DNA from 4 places in the Pseudomonas sp. GW823-FHT04A03 genome. Region 2 is predicted to be linked to each of the others. Evidence: predicted binding sites of a transcription regulator. Region 2 holds the regulator's gene; each other region holds the start of a gene.

The links. Region 2 encodes sigma-54, which starts transcription at its own class of promoters, with help from an activator protein. Its sites were predicted from a motif close to ANTGGCATNNANNTTGCTNT; they were not measured.
Positions count from the first base shown of each region.
Region 1: a site for sigma-54 is predicted at 1,570-1,589, ahead of glnA (type I glutamate--ammonia ligase). Genes of this name have one in related genera too.
Region 3: a site for sigma-54 is predicted at 2,451-2,470, ahead of glnK (P-II family nitrogen regulator). Genes of this name have one in related genera too.
Region 4: a site for sigma-54 is predicted at 1,757-1,776, ahead of flgB (flagellar basal body rod protein FlgB). Genes of this name have one in related genera too.

Region 1 is NZ_JBXAIV010000004.1:409,475-413,985, reverse strand. Features, by position in the region: gene glnA (type I glutamate--ammonia ligase) at 70-1,476, opposite strand; gene thiI (tRNA uracil 4-sulfurtransferase ThiI) at 1,804-3,258, shown strand; gene typA (translational GTPase TypA) at 3,398-4,511, shown strand, end outside.
Region 2 is NZ_JBXAIV010000002.1:634,731-639,241, reverse strand. Features, by position in the region: gene AC1Q9F_RS08905 (ZIP family metal transporter) at 1-22, shown strand, start outside; gene AC1Q9F_RS08900 (HPr family phosphocarrier protein) at 62-337, opposite strand; gene rapZ (RNase adapter RapZ) at 353-1,210, opposite strand; gene ptsN (PTS IIA-like nitrogen regulatory protein PtsN) at 1,213-1,677, opposite strand; gene hpf (ribosome hibernation-promoting factor, HPF/YfiA family) at 1,689-1,997, opposite strand; gene AC1Q9F_RS08880 (RNA polymerase factor sigma-54) at 2,071-3,564, opposite strand; gene lptB (LPS export ABC transporter ATP-binding protein) at 3,751-4,476, opposite strand; gene lptA (lipopolysaccharide transport periplasmic protein LptA) at 4,476-4,511, opposite strand, start outside.
Region 3 is NZ_JBXAIV010000005.1:362,759-367,269, reverse strand. Features, by position in the region: gene AC1Q9F_RS16575 (secondary thiamine-phosphate synthase enzyme YjbQ) at 1-335, opposite strand, end outside; gene AC1Q9F_RS16570 (ammonium transporter) at 551-1,888, opposite strand; gene glnK (P-II family nitrogen regulator) at 1,926-2,264, opposite strand; gene AC1Q9F_RS16560 (accessory factor UbiK family protein) at 2,663-2,923, shown strand; gene AC1Q9F_RS16555 (HigA family addiction module antitoxin) at 3,671-3,925, opposite strand.
Region 4 is NZ_JBXAIV010000003.1:66,655-71,165, reverse strand. Features, by position in the region: gene AC1Q9F_RS10075 (chemotaxis protein CheV) at 1-701, shown strand, start outside; gene cheR (protein-glutamate O-methyltransferase CheR) at 749-1,576, shown strand; gene flgB (flagellar basal body rod protein FlgB) at 1,818-2,225, shown strand; gene flgC (flagellar basal body rod protein FlgC) at 2,229-2,672, shown strand; gene flgD (flagellar hook assembly protein FlgD) at 2,688-3,416, shown strand; gene flgE (flagellar hook protein FlgE) at 3,447-4,511, shown strand, end outside.

The DNA.
Region 1 (4,511 bases), on a different contig from region 2:
TCCGGCCATAAAAAAGGCCTCCCGAAGGAGGCCTCTTTTTGTCACGCCGCGTAGCGCGGCGCTACCGGATCAGCAGCTGTAGTACAGCTCATATTCCAGTGGGTGTACGAAGGTGCGGACCTTGATTTCTTCTTCGGATTTCAGCGCGATGTAAGCATCGATGAAGTCGTCGGAGAACACGCCGCCCTTGGTCAGGAACGCACGGCCCTTGTCCAGCTCTTCCAGGGCTTCTTTCAGGCTGCCGCAAACTTGCGGGATCTCTTTCGCCTCTTCAGGCGGCAGGTCGTACAGGTTTTTGTCAGCTGCGTCGCCTGGGTGGATCTTGTTCTGGATACCGTCCAGACCGGCCATCAGCAGTGCTGCGAAAGCCAGGTACGGGTTGGCAGCCGGATCCGGAAAACGCGCTTCGATACGACGGCCGCGTGGGCTGTTGACGTAAGGAATACGGATCGAGGCGGAACGGTTGCGAGCCGAGTAGGCCAGCATGACCGGGGCTTCGAAGCCTGGCACCAGACGCTTGTAGGAGTTGGTGGCCGGGTTGGTGAAGCCGTTCAGGGCCTTACCGTGCTTGATGATGCCGCCGATGAAGTACAGGGCGGTGTCGGACAGGCCGGCATAACCTTCACCCGCGAAGGTGTTCTTGCCATCTTTGGAGATGGACATGTGAACGTGCATGCCCGAACCGTTGTCGCCGTACAGCGGCTTCGGCATGAAGGTCGCGGTGCGGCCGTAGGCGTCGGCAACGTTGTGTACAACGTATTTCAGAGTCTGAACTTCGTCAGCTTTCTTCACCAGGGTGTTGAACTTGACACCAATTTCGTTCTGACCGGCAGTTGCCACTTCGTGGTGGTGAACTTCAACGGTCTGGCCCATCTCTTCCAGCGCGTTGCACATGGAAGTACGGATTTCGTGGTCGTGGTCGAACGGCGGAACCGGGAAGTAGCCGCCTTTCACGCCTGGACGGTGGCCTTTGTTGCCGCCTTCCACGTCCTGGTCGGACATCCACGAGCCTTGCTCGGAGTAGATCTTGAACATCGAGCCGGAGATGTCGGACTTGAACTTCACTTCGTCGAAGATGAAGAACTCAGGCTCTGGACCTGCGAATACGGTGTCACCGATACCGGTGGTCTTCAGGTATTCCTCGGCGCGGTGGGCAATGGCGCGCGGGTCGCGATCGTAACCTTGCATGGTCGAAGGTTCGATGATGTCGCAGACCAGGATCAGGGTCGGCTCTTCGGTGAACGGGTCCAGAACGGCGGTTTCGTCGTCCGGCAGCAGGATCATGTCGGAGGCTTCGATGCCTTTCCAGCCAGCGATGGAGGAACCGTCGAACATCTTGCCAACTTCGAAGAAGTCGTCTTCCAGCGCATCGCGAGCCGGCATGGTCACGTGGTGCTGAGTGCCTTTGGTGTCCGTGAAGCGCAGATCAATCCACTTGACGTCATGATCTTTGATGAGTTGAACCGACTTCGACATAGTGTCCTCCGGGTGAATTAGGGCGGGTAGTGGATGCCCTTAATAGTGGTGATGCCGGCGCGAATACTCTGCCAAGGCAACCTGCCTCACAAGGGAGCAAATTGCATGCCAGTGCCCCAGCATGGGTTTTTTGCCCCAAATTCACGCTTCTAAAGGTCGAAAGCGCCTTAAAGGCGAAAATTTCGCCCTCTAATGTAGCGCTCAAATCGAAAAATGACCCGTTTTGGTGCGTGCAAAACCTTCTGCACATTAACTGGTTAAACCTTGAGCAATTTCCGCTATAATCCGCGCCCCCCTTTTTCGGCTGGCCCTGCGCGCGCTGTTTTCATGAAACTAATCGTAAAAGTCTTCCCCGAGATCACCATCAAAAGCCGACCTGTCCGGACGAAATTCATCCGCCAGCTGGCCAAGAACATCCGCACCGTGCTCCGCGACCTGGACCCGGCCGTGGTGGTGAACGGTGTGTGGGACAATCTCGAGCTGGAAACCAGCGTCACCGACCCCAAGGCCCTGAAAGAGATGGGCGAACGCCTGACCTGCATGCCGGGCATCGCGCACTTTCTGCAGATCGACGAGTACCCGCTGGGCGACTTCGACGACATCACCGAGAAGTGCAAACAGCACTACGGCGATGCGCTGGCCGGGAAGATCTTCTCGGTGCGCTGCAAGCGTGCGGGCAAGCATGCGTTCAGCTCGATGGACGTCGAAAAATACGTCGGCAGCAAGCTGCGCCGTGAGTGCGGTGCCGCCGGAATCGACCTTAAACAGCCGGAAATCGAAGTCCGCATCGAAGTTCGCGACAAACGGTTGTTCGTGATTCACAGCCAGCACAATGGCATCGGCGGCTACCCGCTCGGTGCGCTGGAGCAGACGCTGGTACTGATGTCCGGTGGCTTTGACTCGACGGTTGCCGCGTACCAGATCCTTCGTCGCGGCCTGATGACGCACTTCTGCTTCTTCAATCTGGGCGGCCGTGCCCACGAATTGGGCGTAATGGAAGTCGCGCATTTCATCTGGAAGAAGTACGGCAGCTCGCAACGCGTGCTATTTGTCAGTGTTCCGTTCGAAGAAGTATTGGGCGAAATTCTCGGCAAGGTCGACGACAGTCATATGGGCGTCGTATTGAAGCGTATGATGTTGCGCGCAGCGTCGAGCATTGCCGAACGCCTGCACATCGATGCGCTGGTTACCGGCGAAGCGATTTCCCAGGTGTCGAGCCAGACGTTGCCGAACCTGTCGGTCATCGATTGCGTTACCGACAAACTGGTGCTGCGACCGCTGATCGTCGCCCACAAGCAGGACATCATCGATACGGCCGACCAGATCGGCACCGGTGATTTCGCCCGGCACATGCCGGAATACTGCGGCGTCATCTCGGTCAACCCGAAGACCGCCGCCAAGCGTGGCCGGGTCGAGCACGAAGAGCAGGAATTCGACATGGCGGTGCTCGAGCGTGCGCTCGCAAACGCCAGACTGGTGCCGATCGATCGGGTGATCGACGAATTGGGCCAGGATTTGCAGATCGAAGAAGTCAGCGAAGCGCTGGCCGGTCAGATCGTCATCGACATCCGTCACCCGGATGCCGCCGAGGATGACCCGCTGGAACTCGCGGGCATAGAGGTACAGACGATGCCGTTCTACGCAGTGAACGCTCGTTTCAAGGAACTGGACCCTACTCGCCAGTACCTGCTGTATTGCGACAAAGGCGTGATGAGTCGCCTGCATGCCCACCATTTGCTCAGTGAGGGGCATGCCAATGTGCGCGTTTATCGACCGAGCTAAGTGCCCGGGGCTGTTTGCCTGTGGCCTGCGTCACCGGCCCCCCGACACCGCCGTCAAGCTGTAACGGCCATGCCGGACACTACTGTCAATCGCTGCCAAGACTTGTCAGCAAACCGAATCCTCTGATCGAGATACACAAGTGATCGAAAATCTACGCAACATCGCCATCATTGCCCACGTTGACCATGGTAAGACCACCCTGGTAGACAAACTCCTGCGTCAATCCGGCACCCTGGAGCGCAACGAGCTCAACGACGAGCGCGTGATGGACTCCAACGACCAGGAAAAAGAGCGCGGCATTACCATTCTGGCGAAAAACACCGCCATCAACTGGAACGGCTACCACATCAACATCGTGGACACCCCGGGCCACGCCGACTTCGGCGGCGAAGTTGAGCGCGTAATGTCCATGGTTGACTCCGTGCTGCTGCTGGTCGACGCCCAAGACGGCCCTATGCCGCAAACCCGTTTCGTGACCAAGAAGGCTTTCGAAGCCGGCCTGCGTCCAATCGTGGTCATCAACAAGGTTGACCGTCCGGGCGCGCGTCCTGACTGGGTTCTGGACCAGATCTTCGATCTGTTCGACAACCTGGGCGCTACCGAAGAACAACTGGACTTCCAGGTTGTTTACGCTTCGGCCCTGAACGGCATCGCCGGTCTGGACCACACCGCCATGGGCGAAGACATGACCGCGCTGTACCAGGCGGTAGTCGACCACGTTCCGCCTCCGGCTGTTGACCGTGACGGTCCGTTCCAGATGCAGATCTCCGCTCTGGACTACAACAGCTTCCTGGGTGTTATCGGTGTTGGCCGTATCGCTCGTGGTCGCGTCAAGCCGAACACCCCGGTTGTCGCTATCAGCGCCGACGGCAAGCGCCGCAACGGTCGTATCCTGAAGCTGATGGGTCACCACGGTCTGCACCGCGTTGACGTTGAAGAAGCTGCAGCTGGCGACATCGTCTGCATCAGCGGTTTCGACGAGCTGTTCATCTCCGACACCCTGTGCGACATCAACAACGTCGAGGCGATGAAGCCTCTGACCGTTGACGAGCCAACCGTTTCCATGACCTTCCAGGTAAACGACTCGCCATTCTGCGGTAAAGAAGGCAAGTTCGTGACCTCCCGTAACATCAAGGATCGTCTGGACAAAGAGCTGCTGTACAACGTTGCACTGCGCGTTGAAGAAGGCGACTCGGCTGACAAGTTCAAGGTATCCGGCCGTGGTGAGCTGCACCTCTCGGTACTGATCGAAA
Region 2 (4,511 bases):
GATGGATACTGCGTTGGGATGAACCGGGAGGAGGGAGCTGACTCCCTCGCCTCAAACGTTTTCAACCACCTTCGTCGAAGTAGTTGTTGATCAGTGTCACCAGCGCGTCCATGGCTTCCTGTTCCTGGTGGCCATCGGTACTCAGGTGGATTTTGGTGCCCTTGCCCGCAGCGAGCATCATCATTGCCATGATGCTTTTACCGTCAACCGTGGTTTCCGGGGTGCGGCCCACTCTGATCGTGCAATCGGGAAACTGGCCCGCCACTCCGACGAACTTTGCCGATGCGCGGGCGTGCAGGCCCAGCTTGTTGATGATTTCGATTTCACGAGCAGGCATCGCGGTGTGAATCCTTTAGCTGAGGTCGCGGTGGCGGACCTGGACGTTTTTCAGGGTTTTTTGCAAGGCCTGACCCAGGCGTTCGGTCAGGTAGACAGAACGGTGATGTCCGCCGGTACAGCCAATGGCAATGGTCACGTAGGCACGATTGCTGGCAGCAAAGCGCGGCAGCCATTTGAACAGATAGGCATAGATGTCCTGGAACATCTCTTCGACTTCCGGCTGCGCTGCCAGGTATTCGGCCACAGGCTCATCGAGCCCGGATTGCGCACGTAACTCCGGTTTCCAGTACGGATTGGGCAGGCAGCGTACATCGAACACCAGATCCGCATCCACCGGCATGCCGCGTTTGAAACCGAACGACTCCACCAGAAACGCGGTGCCCGGCTCCGGCTGGTTCAGCAGTCGCAGCTTGATGGTATCGCGCAGTTGGTAGAGGTTCAGATTGGTGGTGTTGACCTTCAGGTCGGCCAGGTCGGCGATCGGGCCCAGCAGGGCGGTTTCGTCGTTGATGGCTTCGGCCAGCGAGCGGTTGGCATTGCTGAGCGGGTGACGACGACGGGTTTCCGAAAAACGTTTGAGCAACGTTTCGTCATCGGCGTCCAGGTACAGGACATCGCACTGGATATGCCGGCTGCGGACTTCCTCAAGCAGCTCGGGAAACCGCGACAGGTGGCTCGGCAGGTTGCGCGCATCGATCGAGACGGCAACCAGCGGCTGGAGCATTTCGGTGTGGACCAGCGCGCGCTCGGCGAGATCTGGCAGCAAACCGGCCGGCAGGTTGTCAATGCAGTAGTAGCCGTTGTCCTCAAGGACATCCAGGGCGGTACTTTTACCCGAGCCGGAACGGCCACTGACAATGATCAAGCGCATGGTTACGGCCTGTTCTGTTCTTCCAGTACAACCTGGTACAACGCTTCGTTGCTTGGCGCGCTGCGCAGTCTGTCGCGCACGTCTTTGCGGTCGAGCATGCTGGCGATCTGGCGTAACAGTTCCAGGTGCGCGTCGGTGGCGGCTTCCGGCACCAGAAGGACGAACAGCAGGTCCACAGGCGCGCCGTCGATAGCGTCGAAATCGATAGGAGCGTCAAGGTGCATCAGCGCACTGATTGGCGCTTCGCAACCCTTGAGGCGGCAGTGAGGAATGGCGATGCCGTTGCCAAAACCGGTGGAACCCAGTTTTTCACGAGCAATCAATGCCTCGAAGACATCTTGCATCTCCAGATCCGGGACTTCCCGGGCGATCAGGTTGGCAATTTGTTCGAGGGCTTTCTTTTTACTGCCGCCCGGCACGTTCACCAGGGAACGGCCGGGGGTCAGGATACTTTCAAGTCGGATCATGGGGGTGGGGGTTATCGACCGGTAGCGCCCTGGAGCAGGCTCTGGGTCTTTTCCTTATGCTTTTTGAGTTGTTTATCAAGCTTGTCGGTCAGCGCGTCGATCGCAGCGTACATATCGGTATGTTCCGCGTTTGCGACGACCTCGTTGCCGGGAATATGCAGCGTGGCTTCGATTTTCTGCTTCAGCTTTTCGACGCACATCGTGACTTGCACGTTGGTGATCTTGTCGAAATGTCCCTCAAGCCTCTTGAGCTTTTGCTCAACGTATTCACGGAGAGGTTGGGTAACTTCCAGTTGGTGTCCACTGATGTTGACTTGCATACAGCTTCTCCTTCGTTGCCAGTGCATAAAGCGGCAGGCCGAAGAGCCTGCCACTGGAACGCTGTAACGTGGCTTACATCAACCGCTTGCGTTCGCTCGAAGGCGCGATCCCGAGGGATTCGCGGTACTTGGCGACGGTGCGGCGAGCCACCTGAATGCCTTGTGCCTCCAGTAAACCAGCGATCTTGCTGTCACTCAACGGCTTTTTCTGATTTTCCGCGGCAACCAGTTTCTTGATGATCGCGCGGATCGCCGTGGACGAGCATTCACCGCCTTCGGAGGTGCTCACATGGCTGGAGAAAAAGTATTTCAGTTCATATATGCCCCGTGGGGTATGCATGAATTTCTGCGTGGTCACCCGGGAAATCGTCGACTCGTGCATGCCTACTGCTTCAGCGATGTCATGCAGCACCAGCGGCTTCATGGCTTCGTCGCCGTATTCCAGAAAGCCGCGCTGGTGCTCGACGATCTGGGTGGCCACTTTCATCAGGGTTTCGTTGCGGCTCTGCAGGCTCTTGATGAACCAGCGGGCTTCCTGCAACTGATTGCGCATGAAGGTGTTGTCGGCGCTGGTGTCGGCGCGGCGCACGAAGCCTGCGTACTGGGCGTTGACCCGCAGGCGCGGCACCGACTCCTGGTTCAGCTCGACCAGCCAGCGTTCGTTGTCCTTGCGCACGATGACGTCAGGCACCACGTACTCGGCTTCGGTGGATTCGATCTGCGAGCCCGGGCGCGGGTTGAGGCTCTGCACCAGTTCGATGACCTGGCGCAGCTCGTCTTCCTTGAGTTTCATGCGCCGCATCAGCTGGCTGTAGTCGCGGCTGCCGAGCAAATCGATGTAATCGGTGACCAGACGCTTGGCCTCGGCCAGCCAAGGGGTCTTGGCCGACAGCTGGCGCAATTGCAGCAGCAGGCATTCGCCCAGATTGCGTGCGCCGATGCCGGCCGGTTCGAATTGCTGGATGCGGTGCAGGACGGCTTCGATCTCGTCCAGCTCGATGTCGAGTTCCGGATCGAAGGCGTCGAGGATTTCTTCGAGGGTTTCGTCGAGGTAACCCTGATTGTTGATGCAATCGATCAGGGTAACGGCGATCAGGCGATCGGTGTCGGACATCGGTGCCAGGTTCAACTGCCACAGCAGGTGGCTTTGCAGGCTCTCGCCGGCGGAGGTGCGGGTGGTGAAGTCCCACTCGTCATCGTCGCTGCTCGGCAGGCTGCTGGCGCTGGTCTGGTAGACGTCTTCCCAGGCGGTGTCGACGGGCAGTTCGTTGGGGATTCGCTCGTTCCATTCGCCGTCTTCGAGGTTGTCGACTGTCGGCGCGGTCTCCTGATAGGAGGGTTCCTGGATCTCGGTGTTGGGCTTCTGTTCGGCGTTGTCGGCCATGGGATCGGAGTTGTCGAAGTCGTCGCCGTCTTCCTGGCGTTCGAGCATCGGATTGGATTCCAGAGCCTCCTGGATTTCCTGTTGCAGATCCAGGGTCGACAATTGGAGCAGGCGGATGGCCTGTTGCAGCTGCGGTGTCATCGTCAGCTGCTGGCCCATTCTCAAGACTAGCGATGGTTTCATGGCAGGGGCTTAACACCTTATTCGCCGGCGCTATGCGCCATCCACTACAGGGCGCCGGAGCGCCAAACTTAAGCAAATTATATGCCTGAAACTGTCGTGTTTGCCTAGAGCGCTGTAACAATAAAAGCGTATAAAAAGGCGCTTCAACGTTACAGCACCCGGACGGCTGGTCGAATGCTGTCGCGCTTACAGGCGGAACTCGTGACCCAGATAGACTTCCTTCACCAGATCGTTGGCGAGGATGGTCGCGGAGTCGCCTTCGGCGATCAACTGGCCGTCGTTGACGATGTAAGCGGTTTCGCAGATATCCAGCGTCTCACGGACGTTGTGGTCGGTGATCAGTACACCAATGCCCTTGGCCTTGAGGTGATGGATGATCTGTTTGATGTCGCCGACCGAGATCGGGTCGACACCGGCGAACGGTTCGTCGAGCAGGATGAACTTCGGTGCCGTGGCCAGTGCGCGGGCGATCTCCACGCGGCGGCGCTCACCACCGGACAGGCTCATGCCGAGGTTGTCGCGGATATGGCTGATGTGGAATTCCTGCAGCAGGCTCTCCAGCTCCTTGCGACGACCGGCCTTGTCGAGTTCCTGACGGGTTTCGAGGATGGCCATGATGTTGTCGGCCACCGACAGTTTGCGGAAGATCGACGCTTCTTGCGGCAGATAGCCGATACCGGCCTTGGCGCGACCATGCATCGGCTGGTGGCTGACGTCCAGATCGTCGATCAGTACGCGACCCTGATCGGCCTGGACCAGGCCGACGATCATGTAGAAGCAGGTGGTCTTGCCGGCGCCGTTGGGGCCGAGCAGGCCGACGATCTGACCGCTGTCGATCGACAGGCTGACGTCGCGCACGACCTGGCGGCTTTTATAGGCCTTGGCCAGGTGCTGAGCTTTCAGAGTTGCCATTACTGGGTTTTCTCGTCGGTTTTCTTCTTCGGCTG
Region 3 (4,511 bases), on a different contig from region 2:
AGTGCCAGTCGGCCCGCCGTTACCGGCAAACTGATCTGACAGCCCAGCACGCTGGCCTTGAAGTGCGCCGGGAGGTCGTCCAGGCCTTCGTCGTTATGCTCATAGCCGTCTGCTCCTTGTGGGATCAGACGATTGAAAAATCGTTCGAAGTCGCGACGTACCGCCGGATCGGCGTTCTCGTTGATGGTCAACGACGCCGAGGTATGCTGCAGCCACAAATGCAACAGACCGACCCGGCATGCCTTGAGTTCGGGCAGGCCGGCGAGCAACTCGTCCGTCACCAGATGAAAGCCCCTGGGCCGTGCCCGCAGGGTTATCAGAGTCTGTTGCCACATACAGTTCTCCGCACGTTCGGGGCGCATTCTAGCGCGCTCTGGAAAAAAACAAAGGCCCTAATATTCCTTCAATGGTGTAAGCCTTTGGCCGCAGAAAAACACTCGTCGTAAACACGACCAAAGCAGTACGAAAAATCCTTTCAGCTGTATCAGGGAAGACAAATTCCAGACAAAAAAATGCCCGGCGAGCCGGGCAAGTTTTTTGCGGCGCGTGCTTACAGGTTGTAGCCGCGCTCGTTGTGTTGTGCCAGATCCAGGCCGACCGATTCTTCTTCCTCGGTCACGCGCAGACCCATCACGGCATCCAGCACCTTGAGGATGATGAAGGTGACGATCGCGGTGTAGATCACGGTGAAGCCGACGCCTTTGCACTGAATCCAGACTTGTGCGGCGATGTCGGTAACGGTGCCGAAGCCACCCAGCGACGGTGCGGCGAACACACCGGTCAGGATCGCGCCGAGGATACCGCCGATACCGTGCACGCCGAAGGCGTCCAGGGAGTCGTCATAACCGAGTTTGCGTTTCAGGGTGGTGGCGCAGAAGAAGCAGACCACGCCTGCCGCCAGACCGATGACCAGTGCGCCCATCGGGCCCACGGTGCCGGCGGCCGGAGTGATCGCAACCAGACCTGCAACGACGCCGGATGCGATACCCAGTGCGCTTGGTTTGCCGTGGGTGATCCACTCGGCGAACATCCAGCCCAGTGCAGCAGCGGCGGTCGCGATCTGAGTGACCAGCATCGCCATGCCGGCGGTGCCGTTGGCGGCCGCAGCGGAACCGGCGTTGAAGCCGAACCAGCCAACCCACAGCATCGCCGCGCCCATCAGGGTATAACCCAGATTGTGTGGCGCCATCGGGGTGGTCGGGAAGCCTTTGCGTTTACCCAGTACCAGGCAGGCAATCAGGCCGGCCACACCAGCGTTGATGTGCACCACGGTGCCGCCGGCGAAGTCGAGTACGCCCCAGTCCCACATCAGGCCGCCGTTGCCGGACCAGACCATGTGCGCGATCGGTGCATAGACCAGGGTGAACCAGATGCCCATGAAGATCAGCATCGCGGAGAACTTCATCCGCTCGGCGAACGCACCGACGATCAGCGCCGGGGTGATGATCGCGAAGGTCATCTGGAAGGTGATGAAGACCGCCTCGGGGAACAGCGCCGCCGGGCCGGTCAGGCTCGCTGGGGTGACGCCGGCCAGGAACGCCTTGCCGAAACCGCCCACGAACGAGTTGAAGTTGACGACGCCCTGCTCCATGCCGGTGGTGTCGAACGCGATGCTGTAGCCATAAATGACCCACAGGACGCTGATCAGACCGGTAATGGCGAAGCACTGCATCATCACGGAAAGAATATTTTTCGACCGAACCATGCCGCCATAGAACAGCGCGAGGCCAGGAATGGTCATGAACAGCACGAGGGCTGTGGAGGTGAGCATCCAGGCGGTGTCGCCGGAGTTCAGGACTGGAGCTGCCACTTCGTCTGCCGCCATGGCCAGGCCGGGCATTACGATAGACAACAGGGCTCCTAGCCCTGCGAATTTACGCAGAGTCATATTGTTTTCTCCTGGGGCGTTGGGTTTGTGGCGGCGTTTAGATCGCGTCGGTATCGGTTTCGCCGGTACGGATGCGGATCGCCTGTTCCAGATTGACCACGAAGATCTTGCCGTCACCGATCTTGCCGGTGTTGGCAGCCTTGGTTATCGCCTCGATAACCCGATCCAGATCCTTGTCGTCGATGGCAACGTCGATTTTCACCTTGGGCAGAAAATCGACCACATACTCCGCGCCGCGATACAGCTCGGTGTGACCCTTCTGCCGACCGAAGCCTTTGACTTCAGTAACGGTAATGCCCTGCACGCCGATTTCGGACAGCGACTCGCGCACGTCGTCCAACTTGAACGGCTTGATGATGGCAGTGACTAGCTTCATGAAACTCTCTCCCGAATTGGTGGACTTGCCCCAGGAAAACAAACCCGACTCAAGTCTAAGCGCAGTGCCTGGCTTTGTAACGCTTCGTTGTCGACGCCAGCTAACCGCTCCAGACGAAACTCCCCGCTCCGTCTGCCGCACTGCATTCGTCACAGCGACTGCATCAGTGCATGGGTCGAAGGTGACTAAGCAGAAAGCTTGCCATCTCGCCAAAAACCACTGATTTCAATCCCTTGGCCGCTGCCGCAGATGCCATCACCCAAATGGCACTCGGGATACGCACAACAACGGTGCGTGGCCGTGCATCCAGTTGCGCGAAAAGCGTGCATCCGTGCCTGCGCCAATGACTATAGACACTGCGTGATACACTGCCGGCCATTGTTTCCAGGACATATCCCATGCTCGCGCCCAAAGACTTCCTCGACGCCCTGAGCGGCACCGCCTCCCGCCTGTTCAGCGGCGACACGCCCTTGCCAAAAGCCGAAATCGAAAGCCAGTTCAAGATGCTGCTGCAAAGTGCGTTCAGCAAACTGGACCTGGTGAGCCGGGAAGAATTTGACAGTCAGATGGTAGTGCTGGCGCGCACTCGCGCCCGGCTTGAGAGCCTTGAGGCGAAGGTGGCGGAGATGGAAGCGAAGCTGACGCCGCCGGCTGAGTGAATATCGAGAAGCTAAAACCGCTCCTGCCGAGGCAGGAGCGGTTTCCGTCGGATCAATTCCTACAGCGAATTATTCCAACGGTCTCGCAGAATCTCATACAGGCGAAATGCCCATAGCGCGATCCTGACGAGGCGCCACATATGTTTAAGAAACTTAGACATATTTTGGCCCTCCTTGCGTGGGGCCAAACCTCCGATGCTCTTTCCGGCGTACGAACACCTTCGGGACTACACACGAGTGTGCCCACCAAGGCGGCCGGGTGTGGATCCCCCAAAACAACACCGGCACGGGTCTCACACCGTGTCGAGGAACATGAAAATCGTTATGTCCCGACCACACTTTGCGAACACTCGATGAGTGGGCATCGTCGCAGCGGATGGTATGGCAGACCTTGAAAAGCAATTTAAACAAGTTGTATCAAGTCATTAATCGAGTGCTGGCAAAGAGAGGGTTATGTCTCATTCCAGCTCACAATGGGTTGGCGAAAATTTCCCTGATGCTTGCGCCAACGATCAAACATGCATAACCTCGGGACACGCGAGTGTGTCCACTAAGGATGCGCAGGCCTTGGCCTCACCGAAGCCTGCAACTAAAAACCGTCTCCTCAAGGCGGTTTTTTTTCGCCTCGATATATCTACAACAATCGGTTTTTTGAGGAGTAGTCACAGCAACTGTTCAGCTCCCCGCCGTACGACCTTGGATTCAGATCAAGCGCAATGCGCCAGCCGCTCCACTTGATCACGGACTCTAAATTTCAGCTTTTCGCAAATCGTAATTCGACTGAAGATTCATCCAGAACTCAGGCGTGGTGTTGAGGTGAATGGCAAGCCTTATTGCCAGAGCGGCGCAGATCCTGAGCTGGCATTTCACAAGCTTCTCGATCTCGGGTTCAGGCCAGTTCGTGGGCATGGCCAAGTCCATGACAGTCATGCCCAACGGCTCCATGAATTCCTTATTCAGAACCTCACCCGGATGAATCGGGCGCATACCATTGCGGTCCATTTTTCGCCTCCAGAGGCTGCATTGAGCGGCCAAACTGGAGCATCCGACTTTGCGATACAAGACCATCGAGTCGCTTTCGCTGGCGTCCTACAACTATTAGGGCATGCCCCTACAAAAATCAGCGTCTGCGCCTGGTTATGCATTCCTTACGCCTGTCATTACATTAGCGACACCCATCAGGCTGGAGGTCTCTGTGAAGGATAAAAAGAGGAAGACAAAGCTACTTCTGATTGTTGAACTACACCTCGACGTACTCCGACTTGCTGGAAATATGTCAGCCAATCAACGGAGGTATATTGAAGTCGCCGTTACGTGCGGACCTGAGCTTGAGCCAAGTGGTCTGTTGGCAGGCAGAAGATACTGAATCAGAAAAAGAAAAAGGCGTCCGACAGGACGCCTTTTTTGTATTTGGAGGAGTAGTCGCAGCGATTCTTTAGCTCCTGGCTTTACAGCCTTGGGTTCAGAATCCGACGGACTGACCCGTCGTCACTACTTCAGAGAAACCAGCTTCTCTACTGCCAAAAATGCGAGGGAGCCTTGCTGGTGCCCAGTCCCGACAGATGCGCAACTGCAGTCCTCGAGCGCG
Region 4 (4,511 bases), on a different contig from region 2:
CGACCGGCTCCGGTGCTTTGAAAGACAAGAACAGTCCGTTCGTGATCATCACGGAATACAACACCAAGACCCAGGGTTTCCTGGTGCGCTCGGTGGAACGTATCGTGAACATGAACTGGGAAGAGATTCATCCGCCGCCCAAGGGCACCGGACGCGATCATTACCTGACCGCTGTGACTCGGGTCGACAATCAGTTAGTCGAAATCATCGACGTCGAGAAGGTGCTGGCGGAAGTTGCGCCGACCCCGGAAGCGATTTCGGTCGGCGTGGTGGATGTCGAGACCCAGAGCAAGGCGTTGTCGCTGCGGGTGCTGACGGTCGATGACTCGTCGGTGGCGCGCAAGCAGGTAACGCGTTGCCTGCAGACGGTCGGTGTCGAAGTGGTGGCGTTGAACGACGGCAAGCAGGCGCTGGATTACCTGCGCAAGCTGGTCGACGAGGGCAAGAAGCCGGAAGAAGAGTTCCTGATGATGATCTCCGACATCGAAATGCCGGAGATGGACGGGTACACCCTGACGGCCGAGATCCGCAGCGACCCTCGCATGCAAAAGCTTCATATCATCCTGCATACTTCGTTGTCGGGTGTGTTCAATCAGGCGATGGTCAAGAAAGTCGGTGCCGATGACTTCCTGGCCAAATTCCGTCCTGATGACCTGGCATCCCGGGTAGTCGACCGGATCAAAGCAGCAGATATCAGCTAAGGGCCTTCTGCCCCTGGCGTTCAACACGATTTAAGAGGCGGCATCATTTGTCTACGGGTAATTTGGATTTCGAACAGTTCCGGGTCTTCCTGGAAAAAGCCTGTGGCATTTTGCTCGGTGAAAACAAGCAGTACCTGGTGTCGAGCCGTCTCAACAAACTGATGGAGCAGCAAGGCATCAAGTCCCTGGGTGAGCTGGTTCAGCGCATCCAGACCCAGCCGCGCAGCGGTTTGCGCGAGCAGGTGGTCGATGCCATGACGACCAACGAAACCCTGTGGTTTCGCGACACCTATCCGTTTGAAGTCTTGAAGAACAAGGTGCTGCCCGAGGCGATCAAGGCCGCTCCCGGCCAGCGTCTGCGGATCTGGTCGGCGGCGTGCTCGTCGGGTCAGGAACCCTATTCGCTGTCGATGTCGATCGACGAGTTCGAACGAACCAACATCGGCCAGTTGAAGATGGGCGTGCAGATCGTTGCCACCGATCTGTCCGGCAGCATGCTGACCAACTGCAAGACCGGCGAGTACGACAGCCTGGCGATCGGTCGCGGTCTGTCCGCCGATCGTCTGCAGCGCTACTTCGACCCGAAAGGGCCGGGTCGCTGGGTGATCAAGGCGCCGATCAAGAACCGGGTGGAATTCCGCTCGTTCAACCTGCTCGACAGCTACGCAAGCCTTGGCAAGTTCGACATCGTGTTCTGCCGCAACGTGCTGATCTACTTCTCCGCCGAGGTGAAGAAGGACATCCTGTTGCGCATTCACAGCACGCTGAAGCCGGGCGGTTATCTGTTCCTTGGCGCTTCCGAGGCGCTGAACGGTCTGCCTGATCATTACCAGATGGTTCAGTGCAGCCCGGGGATCATCTACCAGGCGAAGTGATCAAGACCGGCAACACAAGAAACGGGAGTCCTCAGGGGCTCCCGTTTTTTTATGCCTGAAGGTTTTGACGGTGGCAGGCGGCGGCAGAAAAGCGGCATCCGGCGGAAACCGGTTGCCGCTTTTCTGGCATTGCCGCGTTGCCGTTTCCACGCAAAGCCCCGTAATCCGGGGCTTTCTCAAACTGGCACGACGCTTGCTATAACCCTGTTACGAAAAATCCGGTCACCTGAAGGTTCCCGACATGAGCATCAGCTTCGACAAAGCGCTCGGCATTCACGAAAAGGCTCTGGGCTTCCGCGCCCAGCGTGCCGAAGTGCTGGCCAACAACATCGCCAACGCCGACACCCCGAACTACAAGGCGCGGGATCTGGAGTTCTCCAAAGTGCTCGAAGCACAGAGCCAGAAGAACGCCAACGGCACCATCGCCCTGAACATGACCAACAGCCGTCACATCGAAGCTGAAGGCCTGGGCAATGGCGACGAGTCGCTGATGTATCGCACGCCGATGCAGCCGTCGATCGACCAGAACACCGTTGACGCCCAACTGGAACAGTCGAACTACGCGGAAAACGCCGTCGGCTTCCAGGCCAGCTTCACCCTGCTCAACAGCAAATTCAAAGGGCTGGTGTCAGCCCTGCGCGGAGAGTAATCCATGTCCCTGTCCAGCGTTTTCAACATTGCCGGCAGCGGCATGAGCGCCCAGACCACCCGTCTCAACACCGTGGCTTCGAACATCGCCAACGCCGAGACCGTCTCGTCGAGCATCGACCAGACCTACCGTGCCCGTCACCCGGTGTTCGCCACCATGTTCCAGGGCGGCCAGAGCGGCGGCGGCAATTCGCTGTTCCAGAACCAGGACGCTGCCGGTCAGGGTGTGCAGGTCATGGGCGTGGTCGAAGACCAGAGCAACCTCGAAGCGCGCTACGAGCCGAACCATCCGGCGGCCGATGCCAAGGGCTACGTCTACTACCCGAACGTCAACGTGGTGGAAGAAATGGCTGACATGATTTCCGCGAGCCGGTCGTTCCAGACCAACGCTGAAATGATGAACACCGCCAAAACCATGATGCAGAAAGTACTGACCCTCGGTCAGTGATAAGGGGCGACTGCCATGAGTGTTTCCGATACCACCAGCAGCCTGACGATGAAGGACATACTGGCCAACTCTTCGAAGAAGACCAGTAGCACCACCACCGGCGGCATTGCTTCGGCCACCAACAGCGCGACCGGCGGCCAGGCGCTGGGAAAGGATGCGTTCCTGCAACTGCTGGTGACCCAGCTGAAGAACCAGAACCCGCTCGACCCGCAGGACAACAGCGCATTCGTTGCCCAGTTGGCGCAGTTCAGCAGCCTTGAGGGGATCACCACCCTCAACAGCACCGTGAGTTCGCTGGCCGGCAACTACAACTCGTCGCAAGCCTTGCAGGCTTCGTCGCTGGTCGGTCGCAACGTGATCGTGCAGACCAACACGGTTCAGCTCGACGATCCGAGCAAAGGCATGACCGGTTCGGTCACCGTTCCGTCGTCGATTGCTGGCGGTACCGTCACCATCACCGACAGCAGCGGCACCGCCATTCGCACTATCGACCTGGGTAGCCGCGCCGCAGGCAATGCGAGCTTCACCTGGGACGGCAAGGACAAGGACGGCAACCTGGTGAAAACCGGTACCTACACCGTCAAGGCCAACGCCTCGATCAACGGTACCGCGACCGACCTGGCGACCTACCTGCCAGCCACGGTCACCAGCGTGACGATCAGCCAGACCGGTGGCGAGCTGATGCTCAACCTGTCCGGCAAGGGCACCGTAGCCCTGTCCAAAGTACAAACCATTGGTATATAGAGCCGACTAACCGGCACAAAGGAGTGGAATATGTCTTTCAATATCGGCCTTAGCGGTCTCTATGCAGCCAACAAGCAACTGGACGTGACCGGCAACAACATCGCCAACGTCGCGACCGCCGGTTTCAAATCCTCCCGCGCGGAGTTCGAAGACGTCTATTCGTCGACTCGTCTGGGCAGCGGCAGCAAGGTCATCGGTAACGGTGTGCGCCTGGCCAACGTTTCCCAGCAGTTCACCCAGGGTGACATCAACAACACCGGCAACGTGCTGGACATGGGCATCAACGGCTCCGGCTTCTTCACCATGAGCAACAACGGCTCGGTCTCCTACACCCGTGCCGGTACGTTCAAGGTCGACAACAACGGCTACATCACCAACACCGACTACACCTCGCGCCTGCAAGGTTACGGTGTGGATACCAACGGCAAGATCATCAACGGCGTGTTGACCGACCTGAAGATCGACACCTCGAACCTGGCGCCGAAATCGAGCTCGCTGGTGACCTCGACTATCAACCTGAACTCGACGGCTCCCGTGATCGACGATACCGTTGCGGCCGGCAAGTTCGACCCTACCAAGCTTGAGACCTACACCAAGTCGTTCACTACCCCGATCTATGACTCTCAGGGTAACAAGCACGACATGGACCAGTATGTGGTGAAGACGGGTGCCAATACCTGGAAGGTCTACACCCTGGTAGACGGCCGTAATCCGGATGCGACCGGTAGCGACCCGAAACTCACCGCGCCGGTGGCTTCCACCATGACCTTCGACTCCGCCGGCAAACTGACTCAGATCAGCACCCCTGATCCGGCGAATCCTGGCGTCCCGATCATCAGCAGTGACCTGATCCTGAAAAACTGGAAGCCAGGTACAGTGACCAACGGTGTCTTTACACCTAACGGCGCATCGGCAAACCCGGCTGGCATCACCATTTCCATGGCCAAGACCACTCAGTACAACGCTGACACCGCCCGTTCGATCCCGACTCAGGATGGTTATGCCACTGGCCAGATCACCAACCTGACCATCGACGGCACCGGTACGCTGTTCGCCAACTTCAGCAACAACCAGAGCAAGGCCATCGGCCAGGTT